3 regions of the Agrobacterium sp. 22-3639C2 genome follow, and region 1 is predicted to be linked to each of the others. Evidence: predicted binding sites of a transcription regulator. Region 1 holds the regulator's gene; each other region holds the start of a gene.

Region 1 (4,166 bases):
CGCCGCGCTCGCACAACATCACATTCGGATTGCCGCTCTCATTGAGCTTGGCAAGCACGTTCTTCATGTCCCAGGGCGCCAGAAACTGGCCTTTCTTGACGTTGATGACGCGGCCGGTTTTGGCGGCAGCAACGAGAAGATCGGTCTGGCGGCTGAGGAACGCCGGGATCTGCAGCACGTCCACTACCTCGGAAACGATGGCGCATTGCTCTTCCGTGTGGATGTCGGTCAGAACAGGAAAACCGAATTCCTTTTTGAGATCGGTAAAAACCTGCATCGCGTTATCCAGGCCGATGCCGCGTTTTCCGGAAAGCGAAGTGCGGTTCGCCTTGTCGAAAGAGGACTTGTAGACAAGCCCTATTCCCAGCTTGTCGCAAAGCTCCTTCAGGACGCCAGCGATCATGAAGGCATGTTCGCGGCTTTCCATCTGGCAGGGACCGGCAATCAGCGAAAACCGCTCAGTATTCGAGAAGGAAACCTTGCTGGCGCCGTCGCCGGCAGTGACTTTAAGATTGTTCGTAACGCTCATCATTTTTCCTCGAAGGCGAAGGCAACGCCCTGACCGGGTGCTGCGGGCACCACCAGACGGCCGTCCGCTTTTGCGCAGGACACGCCATTAGCAGCAAGCACCGCCTCTGTCACGGCAAGATCGTGTGACGAAAAGACGATGCCCGCGCCGCGCAATCCGCCTTCGTTGCCATCCTGAGCACTCAGGGCCTGCCCGCCGAAAGGCGGTTTTCCGGTCAATCTGATGCTGGCATTGCCGGTCGCGAAAACCATATCACCGCGCGGAGACCATTTACCTTCACAGCCAAACACCGTCTCGATCAGGCCCGCCACCTTCGCATCGCCGCCGGTAAACAGGACGATTTCACTCAGGCCGGTGACACCATTGGCGTGGCGCTCAAGCATGGTGCGATCGCCCGGAAGGGCTTGAAGCCGTTGACAACTGAACAAAAAGAAATCCGCGGCCGCCCCGCTTGCCGCAAAAGCCAGCCGGAACGCCGCCTCGCCTTGCGAGCCATCCGGCATCCGAACAGGCCGCGAAAACTCGAAAACATCGCCCGCCGAAAGGCCGGCTGCCCGAAACCGCTCATGGTCAACCAAGGCGTCTTTAGTCCTGGCGACAAGAGCCGAAAAACCCTCCTGCCCGTCCCGTTGCCGGAAGGCCACATCCCTGCCGGTGAACACATCACCCCCCTCTATTGACGCATTATATTTAGCCGGATCAGCAATTGCGAGCGGCTCCAGATAGGTGCCATCGGCGAAAAATACGCAGGCATTTTGGGTGCCGAAAGGGTGCAGAGCCTCCGGCGCAACCGTAAAGCCAAGACTGACGAGGCGCTTCACGGCGACGCCTATGACTTCCACGGGCAAAACGAGATGGTCAACGCTATAGGGTTTCGTCATGACATGTATCCTGCTGGCCTTCCGCCCGGAGCATGCCGGGACGGTTTTGACCGCACAAAAGCACAATTGCGTGCTATGAGGCAAATCATCACAGCAATAAATGGCACCTTCACGAAATTTTAGGGGATTGCAGAACACATATGGAACATATAGTGTTCGTTCTGTATTTGTTTCGCGACTTCCACTACGATTCTAAAGGGTGTTTTCCTCATGCTCACGCGCAAACAGCAGGAATTGCTTCTCTTCATTCATGAACGAATGAAAGAGTCCGGCGTGCCGCCCTCCTTCGATGAAATGAAGGACGCACTCGATCTTGCTTCGAAATCCGGCATCCACCGCCTGATAACCGCTCTCGAAGAGCGCGGGTTCATTCGTCGGCTACCGAATAGAGCTCGGGCGCTGGAAGTCATCAAGCTGCCCGAGGCTTATACGCCGGGCGCAAGGCCGCAGCGCGGCTTTTCGCCAAGCGTTATCGAAGGCAGCCTTGGCAAACCCAAAACGCCGGAACCGGCCCCTGCCCCCAAGACGCCGGCCAACGATCTGGGCGGGGCTGTCACCGTGCCGGTCATGGGCCGCATCGCTGCGGGCGTGCCGATTTCCGCCATTCAGAACAACACCCATGATGTGGCCGTGCCAGTAGACATGCTTGGCACGGGCGAACATTACGCTCTTGAGGTCAAGGGTGATTCGATGATCGAGGCCGGCATTTTCGACGGCGACACAGTCATCATCCGCAACGGCAACACCGCCAATCCCGGGGATATCGTTGTGGCTCTGGTGGATGACGAGGAAGCCACGCTGAAGCGCTTCCGCCGCAAGGGTGCCTCCATTGCGCTCGAGGCGGCAAACCCAGCCTATGAGACCCGTATTTTCGGGCCCGACCGGGTGAAAATTCAGGGCAAGCTGGTGGGGCTGATCCGCCGCTACCATTGATCTTATCGAACCGAACGTGCTCACTTTACATTAGGCGTCATCGTGAAGATGGCGCCTATATATGGTTTGGCTGTTTCCAAACGTGGCGTGCTTTAGCGGGTGCACGAGGATATGCGCCATTCAGCCTATGCGCGTTGCCCTTTCCAAACTAAGTTCCTGCTCCATAAAGATGCTTCGGTTTCGCTACAGGCGTGGTGGCGAATGGGCTGTTCGCTGTAATTGTCGAAGCGATCCCATCCGCTGTTTTTTAGCGACGTTGTTCTGTCGTGTTGCGCAGTCAGTTTAGTGGTCACCAAAGGGTGACTTATCGCAAGGCGCGCTCTCAGTGACCCCACATCACCATTCATCAACGGCGTTTATGGGAGCCATGGATAATTTTCGATATTCCGTGAACGCTTGGCAGGTGTAGAAATACGCGTCATATCCGGGAGATACGCCATGTACGATCTTTATATAGCCAACAAGAACTATTCTTCATGGTCGCTGCGGCCGTGGGTATTGATGCGCACGCTCGGTATCGCCTTTGATGAAAAGCTCATTCCGTTCGGCGAAGGCGTCTCCTTCTCCTCCTTTTCGCCGACGGGCAAGGTGCCCTGCCTGGTCGACGAGGGTATGACGGTTTGGGAAACGCTTTCGATCGTCGAATATCTTGCTGAAAGACACCAGAGCGTCTGGGCAAGCGACAAGCATGCGAGGGCCTGGTCGCGTTCGGCCGCAAGTGAGATGCATGCCGGCTTTTCCTCGCTGCGCAATCTCTATCCCATGTCGGTGGGCATTCGGGTCAAACCCAGGGGCGGCGATTCCGGGCTTAAAGCCGATATAAAGCGGATCGATGCGTTGTGGAGCGAGGGTCTCACAAAATTCGGCGGGCCATATCTTGCCGGTCAAAAGTTCACGGCGGTCGATGCTTTCTTCTGCCCGGTTGCATTCCGTTTCCAGACCTATGGCAGCGCGGATCTTTCGCCAGCAGCGAAAGCCTATTGCGACCGGCTGCTCGCCCTACCTGCCATGCAAGAATGGTACGAGGCCGGTTTGAAGGAGAGCTGGCGCGACGCTGGTCATGAAGAGGAAGTTGGCGGGATCGGCGAATTGACTGAAGATTTGCGCGCCAAGGCCCGATGATCCATGCTGACGGCGGTCATTGCGACGCCGCCAGCAGCCGGACGATGGGCTGCGGCAGATCACGGTCGAAACGTCCGCTTTTCCAGTCGTAATAACGGTGCTGGCTCCAGGGCCTGTCCGTTCCGGCGATTGCGGCGCGCAACCCGCTCGCCACACCCTCCTCCCTCTTGTCGGCAAAATCTATTTCCACAGAACCGAGACGCCGCAAGATGTCACGGCTGAGCAGGAGTGCACCCGAGCGGCACTTAGAAAAAGAGGTTCTGCGGGAAACAACGACGATATCGGCAATATCGCAGGCTTTTCCCGCGAAGCGGCCATCTTCCAGAACGACGATCCACTCTCCGCTTGCGGCGCTCGCTACGCACCATATGTCTTTCCTGCAGGTGAAGACGCCAGCTTTGGCGTCTTTGAGCGCCGCCGTCATCTCGCGTACCACGACAGCCATGTCTTCCGGCGACAGTTTCGATCTCGAGTCAGAACCAGCAGTATTTGCCATGCTCTCACCATTTATAAAATCTGGCGGCACGGTTTTTTCCGGCAGCAGCAGCGCCCTTTGCCACTGGCCGTAAACGAAGCCCTGCGGACGGGCTTTTGTGGTTGAGACCTTGCCGTCCTCCAGGAGTGCCACCAAGTCGCCGTCCTCGTGAATCAATAGATCCGGCAGATCACGATAGGCCGTAACTGCCGACACACCGAAGGCG
Region 2 (4,166 bases), 110 kb from region 1:
TCATCCTTCTCATCCTCGCGCTCGTTTATAACAATGCCACCGGCCGCGCCTATCCGCACGGCCTGAGGTTGGGAAAGGCCAGCCACGGCACGGCAGACCCGACGCCGATACAGAAAATCGGCTTTTCCTCAGCCGATCTGGACGAGGTGCTGAAGGAATATGACGAGGTTCTCGATATTGATCGCGATGTGCTGGAGATGATTTTGCGCAAGACGGAATTGCGCTCCTGGCGCCGCCGCGCCCTCCATCTCGATTGCGCCAGCGTCATGTCGCGCGATGTGGTCGGCGTCGCCCCGGATGATAGTCTGCGCCACGCCCATTCACTGATGCGCAACCGCCATTTCAAGGCTCTGCCCGTGACCAACGACAGGGCCGAAATCCTTGGCATCGTCACTCAGACGGATTTTCTTGAAAAGGCTAGCTGGAGAAACGGCCGCCCTTCCATCGGTTTCCTGCAGCGCCTGCGCCTTATTCTCTCAGGCACAAGCGCACCCAACGATACCGTCAAGGATATCATGACATCGCCTGTTAGAACCGTGCAGCCGGAAACGGCGATCGAGGAAGCAATCATCCGCTTTGCGGAGGAAGGCCTGCATTACCTGCCGGTGATCGACGCCAACGGCAAAATGGTGGGTATTCTTTCGCAGTCCGATGTCATGGTTGCGATGCTGGCGGACAAAGCCGCGGCATAGGTCGTCGCGACCTTGAAGCGGGCAACCGGTTCGACCGGCCCCCGCCCCGTCAATCACGGTCCCGATCAGAACGGGATATCGTCGTCCATGTCACTGGAGAAGCCGCCGGAAGGCTGGCTGCCGCCACGCGAGGCACCGCCGCGGGCCGCCGGCTGCTGGTCGTAACCGCCACCGTAGTTACCGCCGCCGCTGCCATAATCTCCACCGCCGATGTCGCCACCGCTGCGGCTGCCGCCGCCACCTTCGCCGCGACCGTCGAGCATCGTCAGCGTGGAGTTGAAGCCCTGCAGTACCACTTCGGTTGAGTAACGGTCGTTACCGGTCTGGTCCTGCCACTTGCGCGTCTGCAGCTGGCCTTCGATATAGAGCTTGGCGCCCTTTTTCACATATTGTTCGACAACCTTGCACAGGCCTTCGTTGAAAACGACGACCGTGTGCCATTCTGTCTTTTCCTTGCGCTCGCCGCTGTTGCGGTCCCGCCACGTCTCTGAGGTGGCGATGCGCAGATTGGCGATCGGACGGCCGTCCTGCGTCCGGCGAATTTCGGGATCGGCGCCAACGTTCCCAATCAGAATTACCTTGTTTACGCTACCAGCCATCTCGTCATCCTGTCCGCCAGCCATCGTGACCGGCAATTGCATTTCAAAAAATCCCGCACACAATAACCATCGCCGCCCGCAAAGGGCACCGCAACGGGGAACAATCCACAGCGAATAATCCCGACTTTCTCAGAGAGTATATTCGCACTTGCAATTTGTTCCTTTTTTGTTCTATTAAATCACGAAATTCGAGTCAAGTGAGCCGAAAAGCCATCGATCGATAGGGAATAAACCTCGACACGTCCGGTTGCGTCACTACATAAGGACGCGCCGCCATCAGGCCTGTTAATTTTGTCCGAGCTTTATCATGAGTGAACTGAAGACGATTTCCATCCGTGGTGCCCGTGAGCATAACCTCAAGGGTATCGATCTGGATCTACCGCGCAATAAGCTGATCGTCATGACCGGGCTCTCCGGCTCGGGCAAGTCGTCGCTCGCCTTCGACACAATCTATGCCGAGGGCCAGCGCCGTTATGTCGAGAGCCTCTCGGCCTATGCGCGCCAGTTCCTCGAAATGATGCAGAAGCCGGATGTAGACCGCATCGAGGGGCTTTCTCCGGCGATTTCCATCGAGCAGAAAACCACCTCGAAGAACCCGCGCTCCACGGTCGGCACGGTCACGGAAATCTACGACTATATGCGCCTGCTGTTTGCGCGTGTCGGTGTGCCCTACTCGCCGGCGACGGGCCTGCCGATCGAGAGCCAGACGGTCAGCCAGATAGTCGACCGTATCCTTGCCTTCGAGGAAGGCACGCGCCTTTATATTCTCGCGCCGATCGTGCGCGGCCGCAAAGGCGAATATAAAAAGGAACTCGCCGAGCTGATGAAGAAGGGCTTCCAGCGCGTCAAGGTGGATGGCCAGTTCTACGAGATCGCTGACGTTCCCGTCCTCGACAAGAAGTACAAACACGATATCGATGTGGTGGTGGACCGCGCCGTCGTGCGCCCGGATATGGCAGCACGCCTTGCCGACAGTCTCGAGACCTGCCTCAAGCTCGCCGACGGGTTGGCAGTGGCCGAATTTGCCGACAAGCCCCTGCCGCCGGAAGAAACCTCGGCTGGCGGCTCCGCAAACAAATCGCTCAATGAGACCCACGAGCGTATGCTGTTTTCGGAAAAATTCGCCTGCCCGGTCTCCGGCTTCACCATCCCGGAAATCGAGCCCCGGCTTTTCTCCTTCAACAATCCCTTCGGCGCCTGCCCCACCTGTGACGGTCTCGGCTCGCAGCAGAAGGTGGACGAAAACCTGATCGTGCCCGAACCTGCACGCACCCTGCGGGATGGCGCGATCGCCCCCTGGGCCAAGTCGTCTTCCCCCTATTACAACCAGACGCTGGAGGCGCTGGGCAAGGCCTTCGGTTTCAAGCTGTCGAGCAAATGGACGGACCTTTCGAAAGAGGCGCAGCACGCCATTCTTCAGGGCACTGACGACAAGATCGAGTTCAACTATCAGGACGGCGCGCGCTCCTACAAGACGGTGAAGAATTTCGAAGGCATCGTTCCCAATCTGGAGCGTCGCTGGAAAGAGACCGACAGCGCCTGGGCGCGCGAGGAAATCGAGCGTTATATGTCGGCGGCCCCCTGCCCGGCCTGCGCCGGCTATCGCCTGAAGCCGGAAGCGCTCGCCGTCAAGATCAACAGAATGCACATCGGCGAAGTCACCCAGATGTCGATCCGTATGGCACGCGACTGGTTCGAGACGCTGCCGGAAAATCTGAACGCCAAACAGAACGAGATCGCGGTTCGCATCCTCAAGGAAATCCGCGAACGTCTGCGATTCCTCAACGATGTCGGGCTGGATTATCTCAGCCTGTCACGCAACTCCGGCACGCTTTCCGGCGGAGAAAGCCAGCGCATCCGGCTTGCGTCGCAGATCGGCTCCGGCCTCACCGGCGTTCTCTATGTTCTGGATGAGCCGTCCATCGGCCTTCATCAGCGTGACAATGCCCGCCTGCTCGATACGCTGAAGCACCTGCGCGACATCGGCAATACGGTGATCGTGGTCGAACACGACGAGGATGCCATTCTGACGGCGGATTACGTTGTCGATATCGGCCCCGCCGCCGGCATTCACGGTGGTCAGGTCATCGCCGAAGGCACGCCGCAGGAGGTGATGGCCAATCCGAAATCGCTGACCGGCAAATATCTATCCGGCGAACTCGGCGTCGCCGTGCCGGCAGAACGCCGCAAGCCGAAGAAGGGCCGCGAAATCAAGGTTTTTGGCGCACGCGGCAACAACCTGAAGAATGTGACTGCGGCCGTTCCCCTTGGTGTTTTCACCGCCGTTACCGGCGTGTCGGGTGGTGGCAAATCCACATTCCTGATCGAGACGCTCTATAAGTCGGCAGCACGCCGCGTGATGGGCGCGCGCGAAATTCCGGCCGAGCATGATCGCATCGATGGTTTCGAATTCATCGACAAGGTGATCGATATCGACCAGTCGCCAATCGGCCGCACGCCACGATCAAACCCCGCCACCTACACCGGCGCATTCACGCCGATCCGTGACTGGTTCGCCGGTCTGCCGGAGGCGAAGGCGCGCGGTTATGCACCTGGCCGTTTCTCCTTCAACGTCAAGGGCGGCCGCTGCGAAGCCTGCCAGGGCGACGGCGTCATCAAGATCGAGATGCACTTCCTGCCTGATGTCTATGTCACCTGCGACGTCTGCCACGGCAAGCGTTACAATCGCGAGACGCTGGATGTGACCTTCAAGGGCAAGTCCATTGCCGACGTGCTTGATATGACGGTGGAAGAAGGCGTTGAATTCTTCGCCGCCGTTCCGGCCGTGCGTGACAAGCTGCAAGCGCTGTTCGATGTCGGCCTTGGTTACATCAAGGTCGGCCAGCAGGCCAATACGCTCTCCGGCGGCGAGGCG
Region 3 (4,166 bases), on a different contig from region 1:
CATTCTAACTCTACGAGACTCCGGCTGCGGGCGACGGTTGGTGTCAGAAATTCGTTTGATTTTGTTGGATACCGTCCATCCGGCAAACCGACTCGGCGAACTGCTGCCGTGGAACTAGGGGCTCAATTATCGCGCCGCGGCCGACGTCCGGCGGGCGGAGCGAAGCATTGCCGTCGTCGCCTCGACGCCTTGATATAACGCAACCCGATCTTCAGCCAGACCTGATACAAGCCAGGAAGAACATAGCCATAGAGGGCATAGTTATGATTGACCATATGGGCATCAGCCCCCCGGACATCGAAAGCGCACGGCAATTTTACGATGCTGCACTCAAGCCGCTCGGCATTACGACCGTGATGGAAGTGAAGCCCGGACAGACCGGCGGCTATCACGGCATAGGCTATGGAACTGGTCGAAAGCCTTTCTTCTGGCTGTCCAGCGACAGCCGCCATGCCGTCCCGGATGGTCCGCGCGGGACGGGCATCCACATCGCGTTCGAAGCCGAAAGTAGAGCAACGGTCGATGCCTTTTACGCGGCGGTGATGGCGCAAGGCGGCCGTGACAATGGTGCGCCCGGCATCAGGCCCCACTATCATCCAGCCTATTATGCGGCGTTCGTGATCGATCCGGACGGGGTCAACGTCGAGGCCGTGTGTCAGAAGTCGGAGTGAGGTCACGACCGGATCGAAGTCGGTACCGATCCGGTCATGCTGGTCATCCACCAGGCCAATCCAATCGGCGGAATACAGAAGATATTGGCGCTCAGTCACAACGCTACGTCCGACGTGTGAGAACCGGACGGATACGTACTGCCAGACAGCCTTTCGCGGGTGCGTTTGAGAGTCGTGGCGGCGGGTGTAAAATTTCGCTTCAGCCGCTCTTGTGCTTGCGAGGGCACCCCGTCTGCTTCAGCGATGGGTCGGCCCAGCTAAAGCAGCAGTTTGTGCTCTAGTGGGTCGCCCGATTTCGAGACGATCGAAGATCCGTATGGTTCGCGCGACGAAATGATCAACGCATCATCTGGCAAAGGCCGTGCCAGATCTTTGGCTTCGTCCCATGGCGCCTGCATCCACACCTCGGTCTCCTCTTCGGTCAGGAGAAGAACAGGCATCGCCTTCTCATGGATAGGCTTCACGAGATTGTTGGGATCAGTGGTCAAAAACCCATAGAGGTCGTCGGTCGTCGGCCCATCCTTCACCTTGCGGACGCTCTGCCATTGCGGGACATGGATGCCGGCGAAGAACATCAGCGACTTTTCCTCGTCCCGTGCAAACCAGGCGTTCGGCACGTTCCCCCCGGATTGCTGGCTGGCGGGATCGGGTTCGGCGAAGCTGGTGACCGGGACGAGGCATCGGTGCTCAACACCAAACCATCGTTTCCAGTGTGGGAAGGTGAGCTTGCGGACGTTGGTCGTGCCGCGGTCCGCCTCCATGCGGATGAGCTCTTCAAGATCGGCGGGCTTCCCTTTGGCTTTCAGTTTTTCGGCCTTGGCTTTGGCGGCCTTTTCCAAGGTGAACCGCGGCGAGGGAAGACCCCATCGCGCATGTGCCAATTGTTTCCTCCCATCAGCGGTGTTGCGGACAATCGGTCCCATCTGATCGGGGTTCATTTGATAGGCTGGCATGAGGTTGATGAGGCTCTCGGCGTCCTGAGCCCATTTTGAAACCCAGTCCTTGTCCTCCATCCGATAGAGATTACACATGCGACCCCCTCCGCTCGACCAAATACGGCTACTCTAGCGCATGTCGCTTGTTTCGCTAGTCGAGCTGGTAAACGTCGGCATTGTCTTGCCGTTCCCGCAGGCCCTTGTACGACGGATGACGGAGTTTCCCGTCCGATGTCCAGGCGCGAAACTCGATCTCGGCGATCAGGGTAGGCTGGACCCAGACAATGTCGGCAGTTCCGGAATGGGGCAGGGGCGGCTGCTTTCGCTTCCATCGCAGCGTGTCCAGTATCTTCCGCAACCGGATGATCTCGGCTCCCTTGAAGCCCGTGCCGACGCTTCCGACGTGGACGAGATCGCCATCGCGGTAGGCGGCGAGCGCTAACGAGCCGAAGCCGGCTGGGTACGATGCGGACCTCTCATAGCCGACGATGAAGAAAGCCTCGCTCTGGATGCATTTGACTTTTACCCAATCCCCGGTCCGGCCCGAACGATAGGGCTGATCGAGGCGCTTGCCGACGATGCCTTCCAGGCCGAGGCGGCAGACATGCTCAAGCAGGACAGCTGGCTCGGCATCGAATGTTTCTGATATCCGAATGGCGCTGGCTTCATTCGTTGGGCCGTTTATCGTGTCCTCGAGAAGGTGTCGGCGCGAACGGTATTCAACACCGCGCAGATCGTGCCCATCCAGATAAACAAGATCGAAAGCGTAAAGAACGGCGTGGGAGGCGCGCCTGCCAGCTTGTTTGCCGAATGCACCCAGCGATTGCTGCAGCAGCCCGAAATCCGGCCGCCCCTCATCGTCGAGCACGACGGCTTCCCCATCGATAATCATCGTCGCCGGCCCCAGCGCTCGGGCGGCCTGCTCTATGGCCGGAAACCGATGTGTCCAGTCGTGGCCGCCGCGAGTAAGGATCCGGATCCGCTGGGGCTCGATATGGACCGCAAGGCGATAGCCATCCCATTTCAGCTCCCAACTCCATTCGTTTCCGGTGGGAGGCTTAGCCTTCAATAGGGCCAGCGCCGGCTCGACGCGATCAGGTATGGGATCGAAGAGGAGCTGTGGTTGAGCTGGATTACGCTTCCTGCGCGGCTTTGAGCGGATCGGCGGCTCGGTGTCGCGAAGGAGGGGTTTTGATCTCGGAGGCCTCGTCATCCGGCCAGTTCATCAGAAAAACCTTAATAATACTGTGACTATCCCTATATTGTCCCCGCTATTCACCGATCAGGAGATAAGACTGCAGAAGCCAGCGAAATTTCTTGGTCGCAGCTATTCACCTGATTCTCATGAAGAATCTCGAACTTCTAATGTTCGGAACAATACTCGTACGTTTTTGCCGCCTTGACTCCTTTCTCATATGGGAACAAAAACAGAACATTGACATTTGCACGACATGAAGTCGCCCTGCCAACACGACCTTGAAGGGAGCCGTGAACAATGACTGCTGCCCGCGAAAGGGTAATCTGCGATCTGCGGGAGCGTATTGCATTGCTCGAAACCAGCACGGCGAAAAAAGCCGGTTGGTTGCCATTTGGCGTGCCGGAGATGGATGGGGTTCTGCCTGGCGGCGGCCTTGCTCATGGCGCGCTTCACGAATTTGCCGGTGGTGGATCGGGCACCGTCGATGGTGCGGCCGCTGCTCTTTTTGCAGCCGGCATAGCGGCACGGACGAAGGGGCCGATCGTGTGGTGTCTGACGCGACCAGATCTGTTTTTCCCCGCGCTTGCGCAGGTCGGACTGCATCACGACCGGATAATCTTCGTCGAGTCCGACAAGGAGGAAGACGTGCTCGCCAATATGGAGGAGGGGCTGTCCTTTGGTGGGCTCGGCGCCGTCGTCGGTGAACTCGTTCGCCTGCCGATGGTCAGCTCGCGCCGCCTGCAGCTGGCGGCCGAGCGCACGGGGACAATGGCATTGGCTGTGCGTCGTTGGAGGCGGCAGACAGAGGCCAATGATTTCGGGCAGCCGACGGCGTCGACCACGCGGTGGCGGGTGAGCGTGATGCCATCGGAGGATTTGCCAGTGCCGGGTGTGGGGAGGGCCCAATGGTTGCTGGAATTGATGCGCGTGAAAGCGGGTGAATGTGCTGAGTTTCTCGTGAGGGCGTGCGATGACAAGGGTTGTCTCGATCTATCTTCCGGATCTGCCGACGGATCGCATTCGTCGCGCCGATCCATCCATTCCGCCTGAACAGGCGATCGCGGTGATCGCCAGGAGCGGCTCGAAACGCTGGGTATCGGCGGCCGACGCAGCCGCCAGACAAGCCGGCGTTCATGTCGGCATGCCGGCTGCGAAAGCACAGGCGCTGTTTCGCGGCCTGATGCTGGTCGATGCGGATCCTGCTATGGATGCCGCAGCGCTCGAACGCATCACCCTCTGGGCGCTGACGCTTTATTCCCCGATCGTCGCGGTCGATGGGATCGATGGGATCGTCATGGACACAGAGGGTGCCGATCACTTGCAGGGCGGAGAGCTGCCGATGGTGACGAAGATCGCCAATCA

The links. The regulator LexA, encoded in region 1, represses DNA repair genes until DNA is damaged. The targets are predictions, from matches to a motif close to TGTTCNNNNTGTGTTCNG.
Region 2: the regulator LexA is predicted to act here: its motif matches at 1,448-1,465, upstream of uvrA (excinuclease ABC subunit UvrA).
Region 3: the regulator LexA is predicted to act here: its motif matches at 3,024-3,041, upstream of ACQZ6D_RS26330 (ImuA family protein).

The regions. Positions count from the first base shown of each region.
Region 1 covers NZ_JBNWDB010000001.1:382,495-386,660, reverse strand. Annotated here, with positions in the region: gene kdsA (3-deoxy-8-phosphooctulonate synthase) at 1-529, opposite strand, end outside; gene ACQZ6D_RS01895 (VOC family protein) at 529-1,410, opposite strand; gene lexA (transcriptional repressor LexA) at 1,621-2,343, shown strand; gene ACQZ6D_RS01885 (glutathione S-transferase family protein) at 2,782-3,465, shown strand; gene ACQZ6D_RS01880 (ComEC/Rec2 family competence protein) at 3,482-4,166, opposite strand, start outside.
Region 2 covers NZ_JBNWDB010000001.1:489,740-493,905, forward strand. Annotated here, with positions in the region: gene ACQZ6D_RS02435 (HPP family protein) at 1-692, shown strand, start outside; gene ACQZ6D_RS02440 (single-stranded DNA-binding protein) at 758-1,333, opposite strand; gene uvrA (excinuclease ABC subunit UvrA) at 1,599-4,166, shown strand, end outside.
Region 3 covers NZ_JBNWDB010000008.1:25,298-29,463, reverse strand. Annotated here, with positions in the region: gene ACQZ6D_RS26345 (VOC family protein) at 264-671, shown strand; gene ACQZ6D_RS26340 (SOS response-associated peptidase family protein) at 929-1,702, opposite strand; gene ligD (non-homologous end-joining DNA ligase) at 1,758-2,819, opposite strand; gene ACQZ6D_RS26330 (ImuA family protein) at 3,102-3,854, shown strand; gene ACQZ6D_RS26325 (Y-family DNA polymerase) at 3,775-4,166, shown strand, end outside.